One region of the Thermoanaerobacterium thermosaccharolyticum DSM 571 genome, then DNA from elsewhere that is predicted to be linked to it. Evidence: riboswitches for the same ligand, from Rfam matches in the RefSeq annotation. Region 1 holds a riboswitch; the other holds the start of a gene.
What was found. A riboswitch is a leader RNA that binds a small molecule or an ion and turns the genes downstream of it on or off. The one in region 1 is predicted to bind cobalamin.

Region 1 (11,424 bases):
GCTTATTGTAAAATCTCATAAGGATGGAAAAGATGTAGCAAGAATACATACAGGAGATCCTGCTATTTACGGTGCCATACATGAACAAATTGTAAGGCTAAAAAAAGAAAATATAGATTATGAAATAATTCCCGGTGTTAGTTCTTTTTTGGCAGCAGCATCAGTCTTGAAAAAAGAATTGACAATTCCTGAAATAACACAGACAGTGATTATAACACGAATAGGTGGAAGGACAGTAGTACCTAAAGAGCAGGAACTAAAAGATTTATCACGTCATGGAGCTACTATGGCGATATTTCTAAGTGTTCAGGAAATTGACAGAGTTGTCTCAGAATTGAAAAAGGGTTACCAAGAGAATACACCTGTTGCAATTGTTTATAAAGCTACTTGGGAAGATCAAGTGATTGTTAGAGGTACCCTTAGCGACATTTCGCAAAAGGTCAAATCAAAGGGAATAAATAAAACTGCTATGATACTTGTAGGAGATTTTTTAAAAAATATAAAAGCCTATTCAAAACTTTATGATAAAGAATTTTCTCATAGCTTCAGGAAGAAGGAAGATTTATGAGAATAGCGATAATTGCTCTCACAAAAAATGCATCGAGGTTGGCAAATGATATTGGCCAAAAGTTAAAAGGAGATGTATATGTAAAAGAAAAATTCGCAACCACTGAAGATTACGTAATAAAAGGAATTTTTAAAGACTTTGTCCATAAAATATTTACCAAATACCAAGGATTGGTCTTCGTAATGGCTACAGGGATTGTGGTAAGAACAATTGCAGGAGTGATGAAGGATAAATTTACTGACCCTGCTGTTGTAGTAGTAGACGAAAAAGGGAAATTTGCCATAAGCCTTTTATCAGGTCATGTAGGTGGTGCAAATGAACTTACTTTAAAGGTGGCTTCTGCAATTGGAGCACAGCCTGTTATAACAACTGCAACAGATGTAGAGGGCGTCATATCTTTAGATGTGATTGCGAAAGATTATGGTTACTATCTTGAAAATATAGAGGATTTAAAAAAGGTCAGTGCAGCCTTTGTAAATGGGGAAAATGTACGTTTTATTCTTGATGAAGGTGTAGAAAAAATACCGTTATTAAAAGATTACATAAATAACGATGTTCACAGTAAAGTTGATGCCTTTGTTTACATAACTGACAAGGAAATAAAAAAACCGACAGAAAAACCTTATGTCATATTAAGACCTAAAAATGTAGTTATTGGCTTAGGATGCAAAAGAGGAATAGCTTTTGAGGATTTGCTTACTTTTATAAGGGAAACTTTTGAAAATCTAAATTTGAGATTAAAAAGCATAGAGTCAATTGCTACTATAGATATAAAAAAAGAAGAGAAAGGAATACTTCAGTTGGCGGAATTTTTAAAAATTCCTCTTGTTTTTTATACAAAAGAAGAGCTGAGAAAAATAGAAAACAAATTTCCTATTTCTGATTTTGTATTTCATACAGTAGGGGTTGGAAGTGTTGCAAGACCCTCTGCTTATTTGGCTAGTAACGCTGGAGAAGAGATAGCATATCTTAAAAAGAATGGGATAACGCTAGCTGTGTATAAATTTAGAAAGAAGGATTGGCATGGGATGGATTAAAGTCGTAGGAGTAGGTCCTGGGGATATAAATGACATGACTTTTAAAGCATACACTTCCTTAAAAGAATGTGATGTAGTCGTAGGATATACTACATATATAAACCTTATCAAACCTTTAATTGAGGGCAAAGAGGTAATTTCATTAGGAATGAGAAAAGAAATTGACAGGGCTAAAAAAGCTGTTGAATTAGCTTTGCAAGGCAAAAATGTGTGCATTGTGTCAAGTGGTGATGCAGGGATATATGGTATGGCAGGGCTTATGTATGAGGTTGTCCACAAAGAAAACCTAGATTTAAAAATAGAAGTAATACCAGGAGTAACTGCTCTAAATGCTGCAGCTGCTATACTAGGGGCACCTGTAATGCAGGATTTTGCAGTTATAAGTCTTTCAGACCATTTGATATCTTGGCAGGTGATAGAAAAAAGGCTGGAACTTTCATCACAGGCTGACTTTGTAATTGTCATATACAACCCTAAAAGCAAAGAAAGACCGGAAAATCTTATAAAAGCTCAGAAAATTATTATGAAATACAAAAGAGAGGATATTCCTGTTGGAATAGTAAAAAATGCTTCAAGAGAGGGACAACAAGTGATAATTACCACTTTAAAAGAAATGGCAAATTATGAAATTGATATGAGGACAATTGTAATAATAGGTAACGAAAGCACTTTTGTAAAAAAAGGCAAAATGATAACACCGAGGGGATATATTTTATGATACTGGTCTTGTCAGGTACTAAAGACGGAAGGGAGATTACGGAGCAATTAAAATTTAAAGGTATTGAGGTTATTGCAAGTACAGTGACAGATTATGGTGCAAGCCTTTTTAGTGAGGGAATAAAAGTCCACAAAGGCGCACTGGATGAATTGAATCTCATTGAATTTATTTATAAAAATAATATAGATATTATAATTGATGCGACTCACCCGTTTGCAAAAGATGTAAGCGTAAATGCTATAAATGCCTGTAACAAAACTGGTATAAAGTATATAAGGTATGAAAGGAAAAGCATTTATTATGACAATGCCGTCGTAGTTGAAAGTTTTGAGGAAGCAGCTGAGAAATGTAAAGAATATCACAATATTTTTTTGACTGTAGGCAGTAAAAACCTCGAAAAATTTAAGTTCCTCTGGGCAATGGGGAAAAAGGTAACGGCAAGAGTACTTCCTTTAAGTAATGTCCTAAGAAAATGTGAAGATTTAGGGCTAACACCAAAAGATATAATAGCAATGGAAGGTCCTTTCAGCAGCGAACTAAATTATCAAATGTTGAAAGAAAGAAAGGCAGAAGTGATCGTGACAAAAGAAAGTGGCGTTGTGGGAGGGATATTAGAAAAATTTGAAGCTGCTGAAATGCTAGGTATTCCTGTAATTTTAATAAAAAGGCCTGATGTAAATTATCCTGCTGTGATAACAGATGTTGACAGTCTTATGAAAGATGTGATGAAAATTACAAGCCAGCAATTAGGATAAAAGCGTATCAGTCTATACAATGTCAACTGAATGAACTCATAAAATTTTGGAACTGAAAGCATTTTCAATTTTTATTGATAACATATTTATAAAATGATATACTTTATTTAAGAATAAAATTTGATAACAGGCGAATACAGGTGCCCAATTTGTAATCAAATTGGGTTAAAAGGGAAGCAGGTGAAAATCCTGCACGGTCCCGCCACTGTGATAGTGAGCTCTTTACATTGTGCCACTGCTTAGTCTCTCAGCGGAAGTTGATGAGTGCCGGGTGGGAAGGCGTAAAGAGCGATGAACCTAAGTCAGGAGACCTGCCTGTATTTGTGTCAAACTTACTCTACGGTCGATAGAGGAGGTGTTATAACAGGATATTTATTGTGTTTTTTAACCTCTTAACGCCATTGGTAAGTTAAGAGGTTTAATTTTTGCTTAAATTTTATAAAAAGAGGTGTTTAATGTGAAAAAATGGATGTTGTTAACGGTATTTGCATTGCTTTTGATGGCACCGCAAATTGCATATTCAATGCACATAATGGAAGGTTTTCTTCCTCTTAAATGGTGCATAATATGGGATATAGCTTCTTTGCCTTTTGTAATTGTAGGATTTATGACGATAAACAAAAGTGTAAAGAAAAATCCAAAACTTAAAATGCTTTTGGGTTTTGCAGGTGCTTTTGCTTTTGTGCTTTCAGCACTTAAAATTCCTTCTGTTACAGGAAGTTGTTCGCATCCAACTGGTGTAGGACTTGGAGCTATACTCTTTGGACCTTTTGCTATGAGCGTTTTAGGACTTATAGTGCTTTTGTTTCAGGCGTTACTTTTGGCTCATGGTGGCATAACAACTTTGGGTGCCAATACATTTTCTATGGCAATAGTAGGACCAATTGTCTCCTATTATATATTTAAAGGAGTAAAAAAGGCAGGCGGTCCAAATTGGCTTGCAGTATTTTTAGCTGCCTCAATTGGGGATTTGTTTACATATGTGACGACTTCCTTCCAACTTGCTATTGCTTTTCCGGCTGAAGTAGGAGGATTTACAGCTTCTTTCTTAAAATTTATGGGGATCTTTGCAGTGACTCAGGTACCTTTGGCGATAAGCGAGGGGCTTTTAACTGTACTCGTAATCAATTTGCTAATTGCCTACAGTAAAGAAGAACTCATTGAGCTTAATGTTTTAGAGAAAGAAGGTAAGCTAGTATGAGGGATAAAAAGTTTTTAATGATAAATTTAATATTAGGGTTGTTGGTTATTTCGCTAATAGTGTTTCCTCTTGTTACAATTAAAAATGCTGAGTTTATTGGTGCAGATGACAGGGCGACAGAGGCTATCACTCAGGTAGACAAAAATTACAAACCATGGTTGAAACCAGTTTGGGAGCCACCAAGTGGAGAAATTGAGAGCCTTCTGTTTGCGTGTCAAGCGGCAATAGGCGCAGGATTTTTAGGATATTATATAGGTCTTGCAAAGGGGAGAAAAAATGCCAATAGATAATTATTCTTATACGAACAGGATGTACAACGTACATCCTGTTGAAAAACTTTTATTGGCCTTTTTAACAATGATTTTGTGCTTTGTATTTGATATATATACAAACATTGCAGTAATTATTTTGATGTTTATGATAACTGTGTTAAAAGCAAAAATTCCAGGAAAAGTATACATAAAACTTATGTTAATTCCATTTTCTTTTTTAATGATAAGTGTACTAGCAATTATCATCAATGTTATAGGCGATAAAAGTGCTGCATTAATAAGTCTTAATATTTTTGGGGTAACTTTAGGAATTACTCCGAAAGGCATTAGTACTGCTGTTACTTTGTTTTTTAGAACTTTGGCAGTAGTATCTTGTTTGTATTTTCTCGTACTCACTACTCCTGTAGTTGACATTATAGATATCTTAAAGAAATTGAAAATTCCTTCATTATTTTTGGAGTTACTACAGCTAACCTACAGACTGATATTTGTTTTATTTGATACCGCTGGGGAAATTTATACATCTCAGAATTCAAGATTAGGATATGCTACATTAGAAAATAGTTACAGGTCTTTAGGACTTTTAATATCTTCTCTTTTTATTAAGTCTTACAAAGATTCTCAGGATTTATATGTGGCTTTAGAAGCAAGGTGTTATAATGGGGGATTAAAAGTTATCAGTAAAGATTACAGATTTTGTTATAGAAATTTAATATTTATTGTTTTGATAGAATTAGTTTTAATAAGCACATCAATACTTTTAAGAAGGTGAACTATGAAAAAACAATTTATATTAGAAGCGATAGAAGTTACTTTTGAATACAGCGATGGTACAAAAGCTCTAGATGGTGTAAATATGTTGATAGAGAAGGGTAAAAAGATAGCAGTTTTGGGACCAAACGGTGCAGGTAAAACGACATTGTTTTTGCACTTCAATGGAATTTTAAAACCTAAATCAGGGAAAATATTGTATAACAAGGAAGAAATAAAATACAATCGTTCTGAACTTACAAAACTCAGGAAGAATGTGGGTATTGTTTTTCAAAATCCTGATATACAGCTTTTTTCTGCCAGTGTGTACCAAGAGATTTCTTTCGGTCCCATGAATTTAGATGTTCCAGAAAATGTAGTAAAAGAAAAAGTGGAAAAAGTCATGAAACAAATGAAAATTATTGATGTGAAAGACAAGCCTACCCATTTTTTAAGCTATGGGCAGAAAAAAAGTGTCTCAATAGCTGATATCTTAGTTATGGAACCTGAAGTTATAATACTGGATGAGCCAACGGTTTATTTAGACCCTAATCATGTACAGGAGATTATGAGTGTGTTTGATAGATTGATTGAAGAGGGGAAGACGATCATTTTATCAACTCATGATGTGGATTTTGCTTATTCATGGGCTGACTATATATATGTCATGAAGAATGGAAAAGTTGTTGCAAAAGGCGAACCTGAAGTTATTTTTACTAATGTAAAAGAACTTGGTTGGAGTGATTTGAGAAAGCCTATGCTTCTGGAAATATATGAAATTTTAAAAGAAAAGGGAATCATAGATGGAAATAATATACCGAAAAATATAGAAGAATTAAAGAAATATATAAAATAGCTGCTGAAGTTTTGATAACTTTTGCCAAGTGCAAAAAGGAAACTTCGCTTATTTAATTGCTGAACTGTTGTATATTGTAAGGTACATAAGGTGGTGCGAGAATACGGCGGTTAGCTAGTGTCTTTCACTTGATTTGTAGTGAAAAATTTTAACAAATACAAAAATTCTTTTTCCCTTATTTTTATGAGGTAAAACATTTTTGATATTTCATGATACCAATAATTAATATAATTTAAACAACTTAATCATCAAAATATGCAAGTTATAAATCTAGATATTGCATAAAATTAACTAAAAATTAGTTATTGTAAGTTTGCTATTAAAAATATAAAATAAATGATGTGATGTGCTATATGTTTAGCTTTATTAGAATTTATAATTTCTATTAAGGTGATATCATGAAAAGAATTGATAAAATAGAAAAATATTTAAAAGAAATGAAATGGACAATTGATGAATTAAGAGACCGACAGGGTTTGAGTACAGATGAAATAGCCCGAAATTTACATTTAGTTCGAACAAATGTTAGTAAAGAATTAAATGAACTTGTTAGAAGGAACAAGGTTATAAAAATAAAAAAAAGACCTGTTCTTTATATCCATAGAGACATGATAGAGAAAATATTAAAAGATAAGATATCCGAAGAAATAATTGAAGTAGATGACATTAAGCAGCTTATAAAAGAAGAAAAAGAACAAAAGATTGAGATGTCGCCATTTGATTGTCTAATTGGCAGTGAAACCAGTTTAAAAAACCAAATAGAACAAGCAAAGGCTGCTATTTTATACCCACCTAATGGACTTCATTCTTTAATTATAGGTCAGACAGGCGTAGGAAAAACATTATTTGCAAATATTATGTTTGAATACGGTAAAAAAATTAAGAGATTTGATGATAATGCACCATTTGTAGCATTTAATTGTGCTGATTATTATAATAATTCACAGCTACTTATATCTCAGATATTTGGACATGTCAAAGGAGCCTTTACTGGAGCAGATACTGACAAAGATGGGCTTGTAGAAAAAGCAAATGGAGGAATTTTATTTCTTGATGAAATACATAGATTGCCACCAGAAGGGCAAGAAATGATATTTTATTTTATGGATACAGGAACATATAATAAGTTGGGAGAGACGGAAAGAAAAAGAAAGGCAAATGTATTAATAATAGGTGCTACAAATGAAGATATAAATTCACATTTACTTAAAACATTTATGAGGAGAATTCCAATTATAATTAATATACCATCTTTTGAAGATAGGCCATGTAGTGATAAAGTTGAAATGGTTAGATATCTTCTTTCTAAAGAAGCCCGCAGGGTGAATAAAAAAATAAGTATTACTGAAGATGTTGTAAAAGCACTTATCGGCAGTGTAACTTATGGTAATATAGGACAGCTTAAATCAAATATACAGCTTATATGTGCAAGAGGATTTTTAAATTTTATGAATAAAGAGAGCATAGACATTGACTTTAAAATGCTTCCGTCTAGTATTAAAGAAGGTCTTCTAAACTTTAGAAATAAAAGAAAAGATATAGAAGAAATAAGTGATTTGGTAAACGGAAAATTGATTGTCACACCAAATGATGACCGTATATTAATTAGTTTAAATCAGGATTTATCAGAACCACCATTTAATTTATATAAAATTATTGAAGATAAGATAAGTATTTTAAAAAGTGAAGGTATGGATGAACAAAGCATAAAAGAATTTATTGCTACTGACATAAAAATTCATTTAAAGGGATTTTATAAAAAATTTGAGGATACTAAAAATAAAAAAGAAAAATTGTTATCGGTGGTTGATGAAAATATTTTGGATTTTGCTAGTGAAATAAAAAAATTTGCTGAAAATAAATTAAAGAGAAAATACAGTGATAGATTTATATACGCATTAGGTCTTCATTTAAGTGCTTTGTTTAAAAGAATAAAAAATAATATGGTTATACAGTCATTTGATGTAAAAGATTTTCTTAAGTATAAACAGGAAGAAATTGAGACTGCCTTTGAGATAAAAAGTTTAATCGAGAAAAAGTACAATATAATTGTTCCTGATGCAGAAGTTGGGTATATTACCATTTTATTGGTTAATATCGAAGAAGAGAAAGATGCACATGTTGGAATAATAGTTGCTGCTCATGGGGATAGTACAGCTAGCAGTATGGTAAATGTTGCAACAAGTTTGTTGGGGGATCTAATGGGAGAAAAAAAGGTAGAAGCAGTTGATATGCCACTTAATATTAGTCCGAATGAAATATTAAAAACTATTATTGAAAAAGTAAAAAAAATAAATTCTGGCAAGGGAGTTTTGTTGCTTGTTGATATGGGTTCTCTTTGCAATTTTGATACAGTTATAACTGAACAAACAGGCATAAAAGTAAAAATTTTAGATATGGTATCAACACCTACATTAATTGAGGCAATAAGAAAGTCATACGCATACGATTTAGATTTAGATAGTATTTACGAATCTCTAAAAGATTTTAGAGGATATGCAACAGAAGTTAAAAACAATAGCAATAAGGAAAAAGCTATAATAACGATTTGTTCTAGTGGTCAAGGAACAGCTATTAAATTAAAAGAACTTGTAAATGATATAGTTACTAATATAACCGACGAAAAAATTAATATTATTCCTGTTGGTATTAAAAATATGAAAAATGATTTATCAGAGATTAAAGATAAATATAATATAATTGCTTCCATAGGAATGAAAGATCCAAATCTGCCAGTACCATTTATATCTTTAGAAAGACTAATTGAAGATGATGGTGAAGAATTATTAAGAAAAATTGTATCTAATCATAGCATCAAAATTGTAAAGAAAGATCAAGACATAGCAGTTAGAAATCTTTGCAGGGATAGTTTAAATCAATTTTTAACATTTTTAAATCCAGACAAGATTATAAATTTGTTAATAAGATTTTGTAATAGATTGGAAATAGAGTTAAATAAACAATTTAGCAATACGATGAAGATAAAACTAATTATTCATACTGGCTGTGCTTTAGAACGAACAATTATAAATGATAGTATTAAATATAAAGATAGTGTATTAAATTTAAATAAGGATATAATAGAAAAAGTTAGAAATTGCAGTAAAATATTCTCAGACGCACTGAATATAAATTTAATAGATGATGAAATTTATTTAATTGCTGAAATGTTGTGTGAGCAACAGTATTAATATAATGTATCAAAAAAGTGTATCAAAAAATCAAACAGTGTATCGATATATTTGATGATTTTATTTAAAGTAAAAGTTCTACCTTATAAATCACGGCTTATAAGGTGGAACTTTTTTAATACACTTTTTTGGCATGATTTTTGCAATTAAAAATATACGAAAATATAAATACAGGAGGGTATATATATTGATAGCACTAATAATCGGAACACATGGGAAATTTTCAGAAGAATTAATTAAATCATCAGAGCTTATTTATGGCAAACAAACGAATGTTGCAAGCATAACTTTTGAGGCAGGTGAAAGTATTGAAAATTTGATATCTAAATATAAAAAAGTATTAAAAGAATTGAATACAACAGATGGTGCATTGTTTTTAGTTGACTTGTTTGGAGGAAGTCCATATAATGCTGCTATTGTTTTAGCAAATGAAAACGAAAAGATGGATGTAATTACAGGAGTTAATTTACCTATGTTGATTGAGGCATATGCTAGGAGATCGTCAGAGACTTTAGATGACTTGGTGGAACACCTGAAAGAAGCTTCAAAGCTTGGAATTAGAAATTTTAAAGAAAGTAAAAATTATTGTGAGGAGGAATTATGATGGAAATAGTTCTAGCAAGAATAGATGATAGATTAATACATGGGCAAGTAGCAACATTATGGGCTAAGGAAACAAAATGTAATAGAATTATAGTTTGTAATGATGAAGTTGCAAATGACCAGTTAAGGAAAACACTATTAATTCAAGTTGCACCACCTGGAGTTAAAGCAAATGTTTTAACGATTGAGAAAGCTATTGAAGTATATAAAAATCCTAAATACAATAGCTTTAAAGCTCTCCTTTTGTTTACAAATCCGACAGATGTATTAAAAATGGTAGAAGGGGGTGTAGATATAAAATCTGTAAACATAGGAGGTATGTCATTTAAGGATGGCAAGAAAATGATTACTAATGCGGTATCTGTTGATGAAAAAGATATTGAGGCTTTTAAAAAGTTACATGAAATGGGGATAGAACTTGAAATAAGAAAAGTTTCATCAGATCCCAAAATTGACTTAATGTCAAAAATATAAATATTGGAGGAGGAAAATAGATGAGTACGATACAATTAATACTGGTGATTTTGGTTGCTGCAATTGCTGGAATTGGTAGTGTACTTGATGAATTTCAGACTCATCGCCCACTTGTTGCATCAACACTTATAGGTATTATCTTGGGTGATGTTAAAACGGGAATCATTCTTGGAGGTACACTTGAAATGATTGCGCTTGGATGGATGAATATAGGTGCTGCAATGGCTCCTGATGCAGCGCTTGCAAGTGCTATCTCAACTATCTTAGTAATTGCAGGACATCAATCAATTGGAGCTGGTATTGCGATAGCAGTTCCAATTGCGGCGGCTGGACAAGTTTTAACAATATTAGCAAGAACAATAACTGTATTTTTTCAACATAGGGCTGACATATATGCAGAAAAAGGAGATCTAAGTGGAATAGACAGAAACCATCTTATTAGTTTATTGATACAGGCGGCTCGCGTGGCAATACCTGTAGCATTAGTAGCTTCGGTTGCTGGTACCAGTGGAGTTAATGCAATGTTAAATTCTATACCAGAAGTAGTAACGAGGGGATTACAGATTGCAGGAGGATTTATCGTTGTAGTAGGTTATGCAATGGTTATAAATATGATGGAAGCTAGATATCTGATGCCATTCTTTTTCTTAGGTTTTGTTATAGCAGCATTTACAAGCTTTAACTTGGTAGCATTGGGAATAATTGGTCTAGTAGCAGCAATTGTATATGTACAATTAAATCCAAAATATCAACAAATTGCAAGTGATGATTTAGATGAACTATAAAAAGAAATTAGAAAGGAATGATTGTCATTATGGAAGAAGCCAAAAAAAAATTAACTAAAAAAGACCTAATAAGTATGTTTATACGTTCTAATTTTCATCAAGGCTCCTGGAACTTTGAGAGAATGCAAGCATTAGGATTTTGTTTTGAGATGGTACCTATCATAAGAAGACTTTATAGTGGGGAAGAAAGAAAACAAGCAATTAAAAGGCATCT
Region 2 (11,424 bases), 440 kb from region 1:
AATATAAGTGATAAGGTATTAAAAAATGTTAAAATAATAGCTTTTTTAGATAAAAGCCTTGAACCTTATATATTTTCGGGATTGTTATATTTTGGAACACCAATTCAACAGAAAATAGATTTAAATTATCCGAATTATAAGATGAAAGATAATATTATATATGTTGGTGCTTCATCTTGGCTACCCAATCTCTCTCAAATAGATGCAGATGAAAGGCAGAAAATATTAGATTCAATCAAAAAGCCTATAAAATTGATAATAAAATGGGACGGCGGGAAAGAAGACTTATTACTACAAAATTTTGATATAAAAATGTATTGATGGCTCTTAATAGGGCTATTTTTTTATACTTAAAAATTTTTTTAAAAACTGTAACAAATTCCTGCGAAATTTGTTTCATATTATGGAGAGGTAATTCGGCGAGAAAAGTTTTGGGGGTGGTACGATTATGAATAATATTAATGAGGAATTGATTATGTCGATTGGAGAATCAAAACTTTCAGGTGTTGACCCAAATAAAAATAGTTTTAATAAAATACTTGATAAAAGAGAGTTGAATAGGCGAAAAGAAGATTATAAAAGCATAATTTACATACTTGACATCATTTTCAATTCTAAAGGTGTATTTGCCAATCTCTTAAAACAAGGATATTTTTTTGTACTGTGTGATAAAGAGGGATATGTAATAAAGCTGATATACGACCAAAAACTAAAGGACTATTTTAGTAGATTGCATTTTGTAGAAGGTGTCAGCCTAAGGGTTGAAGATTGCGGCACAAATGCAATAAATATTGCAATGAAGACAAAAAGGCAAATAGAGATATGTGGAACAGAACATTATTGTCATCTATTTAAAAATTGGTACTGCACTGCAACACCAATTGTAGATTATCATGAAAAAGAAATAATTGCATATCTCGATATGTCAGTGATGAACATTGATTGTTTAAAACAAGACAGCGTGATACTTTGGAAGATTGCAGATTATATTGAAAAATGTCTGTGGCTTATGCATGAAAAAGATGATTTGTTGAGTTCAAAGCTTGATTATATTGACAGATTGATATTATCTAAAATGGCATGCAAATATGAAAGAAAAATTGTGTTGAAAGAAATAGGGATTTCAGAGAGGACATTGCGTAGACACATAGAGAAACTTTATGAACTATTTAACGTAAATAACGATTTGGGGATTGTGATGAAAGCAATAAATAATAGAATAATAGATACTTATGGGAACTTATTATAAAATTTATCTATGACCGAAAGACGATCGCGGTTTCGACAATATATTACACAAAGTGACAAAGCGCAATAAAAAATCGTTGCTTTAGGGTAAAATATTTTTAGATGGTCGATTATTTATATATTATTGGCTGTTTGAATATATAATGAAGCATCATACAAGCAGCTGCTAACTTATACTTTTTTTCATAGTTAATTGAGTTAGTGTCATTCATAAAGTTTTCGATATCTTGTTTTTCTAATCCTGCATAAAGTGATATAGTTTCATATTTGAGGTCGAATATTTGTACTAGTACATCAATAACTCCTTTTATTCTTTCATCTTTATCAATTTCCATTCCATCTGACAGAAGAAAGATTAAATCGGTAAAAAAGAAGCTTTTTAAATTATCTGATAGGTTGTCTATTTGTCTTTTCCCATCTATATAATCTGAAAGCCAATTAATATCAATACCTGTTACTTTACTTAAAGTGTTTAATGTGATTTTGTATTTGTCAATTACGTCCAGTAATTTTTTTCTAATTCCTTCACTATCATATTTTGCAATTTTCATGTACCGCTTTCCTTTCTTTATTTTAATTTAATAAGATTTTACAATATAAATTGCATAATAGCAAGAAGACTTATTGTTGCAAAATTTTGATATAAAAATGTTAGAGCAATAATCTGTATTTTTAATATTCGTATGATATAATAAATGTAAGATGAAGAGAAACGGAAGGAAGAAATATGAGCCAGAAATACGATATAACTATGAAAAATATTTTTTCAGATATGGCTGATGACATAATGAGCTATTTTTTGGGACTACAATACACGAAAATCGATGAACTTAATATAGAATTTGCAAGAGTAGAACGCAGAGACAGCGATATGATATTTAAATGCACAACAGACAAAGGAAATGTGGCTGTGCACATAGAATTTCAATCGGAAAATGACGAAAAAATGCCTTACAGGATGCTAAGATATTCCCTGGAGATAATGGAAAAGCATAGTCTCTTACCATATCAGATAGTAATTTATATAGGAAAAGACAATATGAAAATGAAAAATAGCTTAAGCTATGACTTTGGAGAACAAAACACATTAGACTATAAATACAGGATAATAAATGTTGGTGACATAAAATATACTGATGTTTTAAAGACAGACTATTATGACTTGTATTCGCTTCTTCCGCTGATGGATCAAAATAGAAGGAAAGAAGAAGGAGAAAAATATTTGGAAAGATGTGTTGAGGCTATAAAAGATATTCCATTAGACATAAACAAGAAGAAAGACATAGCATTTAAGGCTGAATTATTGTCAGGTATAATTTTTAAAAGAGAAGTTATTGAGAAAGTTTTTTCGGAGGTGATGAGGATGTTTAGGATTGAAGAATCAGAAACATACAAAATGATAATAGAAAAAGGCATTGAGAAAGGAATTGAAAAAGGTATTGAAAAAGGAATTGAAAAAGGTATTGAAAAAGGCGAAAAAGAGAAAAGCATAAAAATTGCAAAAAAGTTGTTAAAAGAAGGTATGGACATCGACAGAATAGCAGAGATTACAGAATTATCAAAAGAGGAGATAAAAAATTGATAAATTAGGATAATAAGCAGGCTAAATGCCTGCCTTTTTTTATAAAGTTAATTTATGACCGAAAAACGGTCACAGTTTCGACAATATATTACAAGGATTGACAAAGTATGACAGAAAAATTGACCTAATTTAGCACCTTCCCAGATGAGGATAATTGGTTTATAATAACATTAACAGAAATTGGCGCCATTTTCTGCAGATAAAATCGTAGTTAATATGCTTTTTGGTACCGAGAAGCATATTGACTACAAAAAGGAGATGTAAAGTATGTTAAAAAAACTAGTTTCACTGCTTCTAATTGTTGTGCTTTTTACAATTTCAAGTTTTAGTTCTGCTTTTGCGGTTCCTACCAGCAATATGTTACCAAAGATTTCATCAATTGATGCAGAGCAAAAGAGTGCTATTGAGTATGACAGATTTCTTAAAGATGTCAATAACTTTAAAAAATTTATTCAAGCTCAAAGATCAAAGCAAGGTTCGCTGTCAGATGATGTATCATTATTTAACAGCTACTACATTCGCTATATGATGTGAGGTGATGATAATGAATTTACATACGCAATTATACTTAGGAGATTTAGGCAATCGCATGGTCTACATATATGAACTATTTCTTATTAATATAGCTGTATTGATGATTGTTTGGCTTGGTTTTTCAGTTTATAAATGGAGACGATCTGGAAATAGAAATCTCATAAAATGGTGGGGGATAACAGTTGGCATTCTTTTTACTTTGGGATTGTGCATACTGATTTTTTCGAAAATATTTTCTGGGCCTCAATATTTTGTTGCTTCCCAAACTGGCATCTACATTCCAAGATCAGTTAATGTGCTGGAGAATAACTATACAGGTGATAGGGACCAAGAGCTACATTATATCGTTATGAAGTTCAATAAGTCCCAAATGGATGATTTCATAAAAGCTGCTGAGGGAAAAGGATGGAAGTTTGGCACAGTGATACCGTACTCATTAGCAAAATCACTGCCACAATCTAATTTAACGCTTGTGGTAAAATACCCATTTCCAAAAGTAAAAGAGAATGGATACTATTATTTATATACAAATACTAAGCAAAAAGGTTCGACTTCTTTTAGAACTAACTATATGACTAATGAGCTGTTTTTCTTGGATACTAAATCAGGAGTATTGTACTTTTACTATGATAGTTTCGAGATTACATCGGATTTGCGTTTTGAAGCTCATTAAAACAGTATGCTTTTGATACTACACGCTTCATTTGATAAGTAGCCCTTTGGGCTATTTTTTTATACATAAAAATTTTTTTTAAAGAAACTGTAACAAAACGAGAAGAAATTTGTCTATATATGTGGAGAGGAATGAAATATAGTTTGCTTTATTAAAATTGGAGGCAGAGTTAGGATGAAAAGATACAGGGAGTTTATCTTGCAGGCATTTATTTTGATTTCAATTATTTTAGCGGTATTCATCATGTTTGTGATATTGGATATTACAGTAGTAAAAATTTATACAGGATGAGATGATAGATTCATGACAAATTAGTGCAAATAAAGGTTAAAAATTTACGTTGACGCAATTTTGTAATAAAGATATAATATAGTTAAACTAAATATAGTCTTAAGGTCCGAAAGGTTAATAGGGAAAGCGGTGAGAAGCCGCTGCAGCCCCCGCTACTGTAAGCGATGATGAGGCTCAAAATACCACTGGTGAAACCGGGAAGGTTGAGCTAAAGATGAATCGCAAGCCAGGAGACCTGCCTTAAGATGTGAAAAACACCTTCGGAGGGGAGGTTGGTAATGTGGTACATATTTGCTTTGAAAAATATGGGGCATACCTTCTCGGTATGCCTTAATTTATTGTAGCGACAAATTGTGCTGATTAGAATACAGTTGTAAAAAATAGTTTTGGGGGAATAAATTGAGAGATGTAAATGCACTAAGGAGATGATCTAAGTGAAAAAGTGGATTAAAAATATTGTAGTTTTTATCATGATAGCAGTGCTTTCATTAAGTCTTGTCTCATGCTCTCAAAAAACTCAAGAAAAAACAGCAACAAATGAAAATACGACGAAAACTGAAGTTAAAGTCACATTTCCATTAAAGATTACTGATTTCATGGGTAGACAAGTAACGATAAAAAAAGAGCCTAAAAGAATCGTGTCGTTATCCCCATCTACAACAGAATTAATTTATGCAATAGGTGCAGGCAAGGATGTTGTCGGCGTTACCAATTACGATAATTATCCCCCAGAGGTAAAAAGCGTTGCAAAAGTTGGAGGATATGAAGGGCCTAATATTGAAGCTATATTGGCACAAAAGCCTGATATAGTTTTTGCGTCAAATCTTTCTGGAAAAGATCAAATGGAGACCCTCCAGAAATCAGGTATACCGGTCGTTGTACTAGAAGCTCAAAACATAAACCAGATATATGACTCAATAAAGATATTAGGCGAAATCATAGGTAATGTAGAAAAGGGTAATGAGATCATAAATAAGATGAAAGATAAGATCAAAGAAATCAATTATAAAGTCAAAGATTTACCGAAAGTAAATGTGTTTTATGTTGTTGATACAAATGGAAACTGGACGGCTGGCAAAGGCACGTTTATTGATGAGCTTATTACATTGGCTGGAGGAAATAATGTAGCAAGTGATGCAAACGGATGGGCACAGTACAGCATGGAAAAATTGATGCAGAAGAATCCTGACGTGATAATTACATCACAACATGCCACAAATGCTAATAACATTAAAAATATGCCGGGTTATAAGGATACAAAGGCAGCAAAGGATGGCAAAATATTTATAATCTCCAACGATGACATTGTCACTAAGCCATCAAACAGAATCGTCTTAGGATTAGAAGAAATTGCAAAAGATTTGCACCCGGAGGCATTTAAATAAATTGAAAATCAAGAGAAACATATATTTCTTTATATCATTTTTAATTTTGATTGCGTCACTGGTGTTTTCTGCATCAGTGGGTGCAGTTAGGATACCATTAAAAGGCATTATTGAAATCATTTTTGGCAGTGGTAGCGAGACAAACAGTATGATATTGTTTAAGCTTAGATTTCCAAGGATAATTGAGACTGCCGTTGTAGGAATGGGACTTTCTGTCACAGGTACGTTTTTTCAAGGGTTATTAAGAAATCCAATGGCAGATCCTTATGTTTTGGGTATATCATCAGGTGCTGCTTTTGGCGCATCGATTGCAATTGTATTAGGATTAGGACTTTTTGGACTTCAATTTATGGCATTTGCATCAGCGCTTGTAACGATTTACGTGGTTTATATGCTATCTAAAAAAGGCCCAAACGTATCTATGCAGACGATGCTTCTTGCGGGGATTGCCATAAGCGCTTTTATGTCTTCCATTATTTCTCTCATGATGCTTTTAAATCATAATGAGATGTCCCAGATAGTTTTTTGGACCATGGGTGGATTTAACTTGATCACCTGGAGTCAGGTTTTTTATACAATGCCAATAATAATTATAGGATGTATTGCTTTATACACATTTTCGAGAGATTTGAATGTTATTATGACAGGAGAAGAGATAGCTGAACACCTAGGGGTTGATACAGAAAGAGTAAAAAAAATCATATTGATTGTAGGTTCTATGATAACGGCATCTTCTGTTTCAGTAGGAGGAATCATCGGCTTTGTAGGGCTTATAGTGCCACACATATCAAGGCTAATTATAGGATCTGATAACAGGACTTTAGTGCCTTTTAGTGGCATATTAGGTGCTTCATTTTTAGTGCTTGCTGACACATTAGCCAGGATAGCAATGGCACCGGTAGAGATACCGGTTGGAATCATAACGGCAGCTTTTGGAGGGCCCTTCTTTCTCTACCTTCTTATAAAAAATAAAAATAGAGAGGTAAAATAGCCATGTCCATCGTAAAAGTTGAAGATCTGCATTTTAGTTATGGCAAAATTGAAGTTTTGAGAGGTATAAATTTTGACATAGATGGCTTTAAAATGGTTGGCATTATTGGAGCCAATGGGTGCGGCAAGACTACGCTTTTGAAGAATATATCGGGGTATTTAAAACCGTATAGGGGAAATGTCTACATAGCAGGGAAAAATGTAAGCAGCATGAATTCAAGAGAGAAAGCAAGATTAATAGGTTATGTGCCACAGGATATGTACTCTGATTTCGAATTTAGTTGCATTGATATAGTGATGATGGGTAGGATACCTTATTTAAGGAGATTTCAAAAGGAGACGGAGAATGATCTTCGCATTGTCAGAGAGTCAATGATGCTCACTGATACGTGGAATTTGAGGGATAGATATATAAATGAATTAAGCGGTGGGCAAAGGCAAAGGGTCTACATCGCAAGGGCATTGGCTCAAGAGCCTAAGATTTTGCTATTGGATGAGCCGATTTCACATTTGGATGTAAAATATCAGATAGAATTGCTTTCAATACTTAAACAATTGACTGCAAAGGGCATAATCGTTTTTGCCGTCCTCCATGACATCAATTTATCATCTCAATTTTGTGACCTTATTTTGCTTATGAAGGATGGAGAGATCGCATCTATAGGGACGCCAAATGAAGTTATAACTGCAGAAAATATAAAGATGGTTTTTTCTGTGGATGCAGATGTAATAAGAAATCCCATTACAGATACACCGCTTATTGTTATTTCAAAAAGACAAGGGGATGATTTGAAAATTGTGCAAAGCATTTATGATAGCCGGAACCCATTCTGGTGTAGGAAAAACTACAATTACTATTGGCATAATAGGATATCTTTCTAAAAAGCAAAAAGTCATTCCGTTTAAAATAGGCCCTGATTACATAGATGCGGCATACCACAGGTTTGCATCTGGAAATTCTGCCTACAATTTGGATGTCTACATGCTTGGAGATGACTATGTGAAAAAGTCCTTTTTAAAGCACGCTTTATCTGGAGATGTGGCTTTAGTAGAAGGCGTCATGGGGATGTACGATGGAATCAATAATACAAGCTACGGCAGCAGTGCACATGTGGCAAAACTTTTAAATTTACCTGTTGTACTTGTTGTTGATGCATCCGGAATGGCTGCAAGTGTTTCTGCTTTAATAAAAGGATATATAGAATACGATAGAGATGTAAAGATTGCAGGCGTAATTTTCAACAGAGTTGGCGGTGAAAAGCACTACAAGCTTTTAAAAGAATGTATCGAAAGAGATTTAGGCATAAAGGCATTTGGCTATCTTCCGCATGATGATAGGATTAGTTTGCCTGAAAGGCATCTTGGACTTATGCCTATATTTGAGATAAAGGAAAATCACAATTTTAGCATTTTGTACGATAGCATAGGAGAATTTATAGACGTAGAGGGCATTCTCGATGTATGCGATGTGAATTTCAAAAAAGATGATCTAATTGAAGAAAAAGTGACAGCAAAGACAAGAGAAACTGTCAAGATTGCTATTGCATACGATGAAGCATTTAATTTTTATTATCAAGATAGCTTTGATGCACTAAAAGAAGCAGGAGCGGAATTGCTGCCTTTTAGTCCTTTACACGATGAAGCTCTTCCAAAAGATATATCAGGGATTTACATAGGTGGCGGTTTTCCAGAGGTATTTGCAGATAAACTTAGTCAAAATGTCCGCATGTTATCTTTATTAAAACACAATATTGATATTGGAATGCCTGTATACGCCGAATGCGGTGGACTTATGTATCTCACAAAAAGGATAATAGATTTAGACGGGAATGAGCACAAAATGATAGGAGTATTTGATTTAGATGCAATCATGACGAAAAGATTAATTAATTTTGGATATGTTGAAGCAGATGTATTGCAAGATAATGTTTTATTTAAAAAAGGGGATGTAGCGATGGGTCACGTCTTTCATAATTCGAAAGTTTCAGGGGAGTTTAATAATTTTGCGTATGATGTTCATAAGCCCAATTCTAAAGAAAATTGGTTATGTGGATATGTATACAAAAATTGTTTAGCAACATACGTCCATGTTAATTTGTTTTCATATCCCAATGCTGTTAATAGGTTTATTGGTAAGTGCAAAAATTATGCTGCAGGAGATGTATAAGTATGTCACTTAAGATAATGCTGCAAGGCACAGCTTCATCCGTTGGGAAAAGTTTATTGACTGCTGCACTTTGCAGGATATTTAAACAGGACGGATATTCGGTTGCGCCATTTAAGTCGCAAAACATGGCTCTTAATTCCTTTATCACAGATGAGGGGCTTGAGATGGGGAGAGCACAAGTTGTACAAGCTGAGGCAGCAGGCATAAAACCGTCTGTATTGATGAATCCAGTTTTGTTAAAGCCAAGCTCAGATAAAAACTGCCAAGTTATATTAAGAGGCAGAGTTTATGACAGCATGGATGCCTCTGAGTATCAAAAATTTAAGCCCAAACTTTTAAATATGATAAAAGAGGATTTTGACAGACTAAGTGAATCATATGACATAATCGTCATAGAAGGAGCCGGAAGCCCTGCGGAGATTAACCTTCGCGATAAGGATATTGTCAATATGGGGTTAGCTGAATTAGTCAATTCACCGGTTCTTATCGTAGGCGATATAGACAAAGGTGGTGTATTTGCCTCTATTGCAGGTACATTATTGCTTTTAAATGATGGTGAAAGGGATAGGGTAAAGGGCGTCATAATAAACAAATTTAGAGGTGACTTAGAAATATTAAAACCGGGAATAAAGATGCTGGAAGACATAATTGATAAAGATGTCATCGGTGTTGTTCCTTATACAGATGTTTATGTTGATGAGGAAGATGGAGCTACAGATGTGTATTACAAAAAAGGTGTCGGTGGATTAATAGACATTGCGGTTATAAATTTGCCTCACATATCCAATTTTACGGATTTTGAACCTCTAAAAAAGCTGCCTGACGTAAACCTTAGGTATGTCAATAAAGGAGAGAGAATAGGAGATTGTGATGTACTGATAATACCTGGCTCAAAAAATACGATAGGTGACCTTAATGCATTAAAAAGCAGCGGAATTTCAGAAGAAATACTAAACTTAAGGAGATGTGGCAAATTCATAGTCGGCATATGTGGAGGATACCAGATGATGGGCAAAAAAATATACGACCCACATTTGATTGAAGGACCTATTAGTGAGATAGATGGGCTGGGATTATTAGACATAGAAACTGTCATTTCAGAGAAAAAGGTTACGACGCAAGTGGAGGCTCAAATTTCTGGTGATTTGCCGGATTTACTGGCTCCTATAAAGGGCCTAGCTGTAAATGGATATGAGATACACATGGGATTGACTGATGCAGGTGAGAAGAGTTTCTCACGCATTGTATTAAGAAATGGTAAAAGTGCTTATTTGAATGATGGCAGCGTCAGCAGCGATGGAAAGGTATTTGGAACGTATATCCATGGAATCTTTGAAAACAGCGACTTTGTAAAAGGATTTATAAATGCAGTAAGGAGATCAAAGGGATTATCTGAGATAAACTATATTGAGGACTACAGGAAATTCAAAGAAAGGGAATACGACAGGCTTGCGGATGTGGTCAGAAATAGCTTGGACATTGGGAGAATATATGAGATAATGAAAGGCTGTAAATGAGTATGAACGTTGTAGCTGCATATATTTTAGATCTCATCATAGGCGATCCGCAAGGATATCCACATCCGGTTAGACTGATTGGGAAATTGATAAGCTTTATTGAGAGAAATTTGAGAAAAATTACAAAAACTGGTAGACAAGAAAGAATTGCGGGTTATTTCTTGTGTGCCATAGTTGTTTTTACAAGCTATATAAGTGGATACTTTATCATTTACATGCTGAAAGAAGTGAATGTGTATTTAGGAAAGATTTCAGAAGTACTTCTAATTTACACATGTCTTGCTACTAACGATTTGGCAAAATCGGCAAATAAGGTTTATGAACCGCTTAAAAGAAATGACTTAGTTGAGGCCCGCAAGATGCTGTCTTTCATCGTAAGCCGTGATACGGAAAATTTAGACTTAGGAGATATCATAAGAGGCACTGTTGAGACGGTGGCAGAAAATATATCAGATGGGATAATAGCACCTTTATTCTATGCTTTTATAGGCGGTGTACCGTTGGCATTAGCATATAAGGCTTCCAGCACCCTCGACTCAATGGTTGGCTATAGAAATGAAAAATACGAAGACATAGGATATGCGTCTGCTAAACTTGACGATGTATTAAACTTTATACCATCAAGGATAACCGGACTGCTGATAGTAGCGTCATCATTTTTGTTGGGATACGACTATAAAAACAGCTTCTATATTTTAAAAAGGGATAGATTAAAGCACGAAAGCCCAAATAGTGCACATGGGGAAGCTGCAATTGCAGGTGCTCTAGGTGTAAAATTAGGTGGACTTAACTACTATTTTGGAAAGCCTGAACTAAAGCCGAAACTGGGAGATGGCAAAGAAACACTTAAATTAGACCACATCAAAGATACTGTAAGGATAATGTATATGACATCTTTTCTGGGACTTATTTTATTCTTTGCTTTTAAAACAATATTAACAGGAGGTATATATAGATGAATACAAAAACAACAACGATTAAAAATGTAAAAACTTTGACGCTTGTGGCTATGCTTATAGCCATGAGTGCTGTTGGTG

Region 2: it holds a riboswitch for cobalamin, as region 1 does, so the genes downstream of both, TTHE_RS11315 (ABC transporter substrate-binding protein) here and TTHE_RS09110 (energy-coupling factor ABC transporter permease) in region 1, are expected to answer to the same signal.

The regions. Positions count from the first base shown of each region.
Region 1 covers NC_014410.1:1,826,198-1,837,621, reverse strand. Annotated here, with positions in the region: gene cobM (precorrin-4 C(11)-methyltransferase) at 1-568, shown strand, start outside; gene cbiG (cobalt-precorrin 5A hydrolase) at 565-1,605, shown strand; gene cobJ (precorrin-3B C(17)-methyltransferase) at 1,592-2,323, shown strand; gene cobK (precorrin-6A reductase) at 2,320-3,078, shown strand; cobalamin riboswitch at 3,200-3,411, shown strand; gene TTHE_RS09110 (energy-coupling factor ABC transporter permease) at 3,536-4,279, shown strand; gene TTHE_RS09105 (energy-coupling factor ABC transporter substrate-binding protein) at 4,276-4,569, shown strand; gene cbiQ (cobalt ECF transporter T component CbiQ) at 4,556-5,323, shown strand; gene TTHE_RS09095 (energy-coupling factor ABC transporter ATP-binding protein) at 5,327-6,157, shown strand; gene TTHE_RS09090 (sigma-54-dependent transcriptional regulator) at 6,556-9,348, shown strand; gene TTHE_RS09085 (PTS sugar transporter subunit IIA) at 9,536-9,952, shown strand; gene TTHE_RS09080 (mannose/fructose/sorbose PTS transporter subunit IIB) at 9,952-10,425, shown strand; gene TTHE_RS09075 (PTS mannose/fructose/sorbose transporter subunit IIC) at 10,446-11,210, shown strand; gene manZ (PTS mannose transporter subunit IID) at 11,228-11,424, shown strand, end outside.
Region 2 covers NC_014410.1:2,261,329-2,272,752, reverse strand. Annotated here, with positions in the region: gene TTHE_RS11345 (hypothetical protein) at 1-321, shown strand, start outside; gene TTHE_RS11340 (sigma-54-dependent transcriptional regulator family protein) at 449-1,249, shown strand; gene TTHE_RS11335 (HTH domain-containing protein) at 1,359-1,799, opposite strand; gene TTHE_RS11330 (Rpn family recombination-promoting nuclease/putative transposase) at 1,976-2,830, shown strand; gene TTHE_RS11325 (hypothetical protein) at 3,098-3,364, shown strand; gene TTHE_RS11320 (hypothetical protein) at 3,375-4,037, shown strand; cobalamin riboswitch at 4,414-4,585, shown strand; gene TTHE_RS11315 (ABC transporter substrate-binding protein) at 4,799-5,713, shown strand; gene TTHE_RS11310 (FecCD family ABC transporter permease) at 5,715-6,704, shown strand; gene TTHE_RS11305 (ABC transporter ATP-binding protein) at 6,707-7,585, shown strand; gene TTHE_RS11300 (cobyrinic acid a,c-diamide synthase CobB) at 7,500-8,870, shown strand; gene TTHE_RS11295 (cobyric acid synthase) at 8,873-10,387, shown strand; gene cbiB (adenosylcobinamide-phosphate synthase CbiB) at 10,390-11,346, shown strand; gene TTHE_RS11285 (ECF transporter S component) at 11,343-11,424, shown strand, end outside.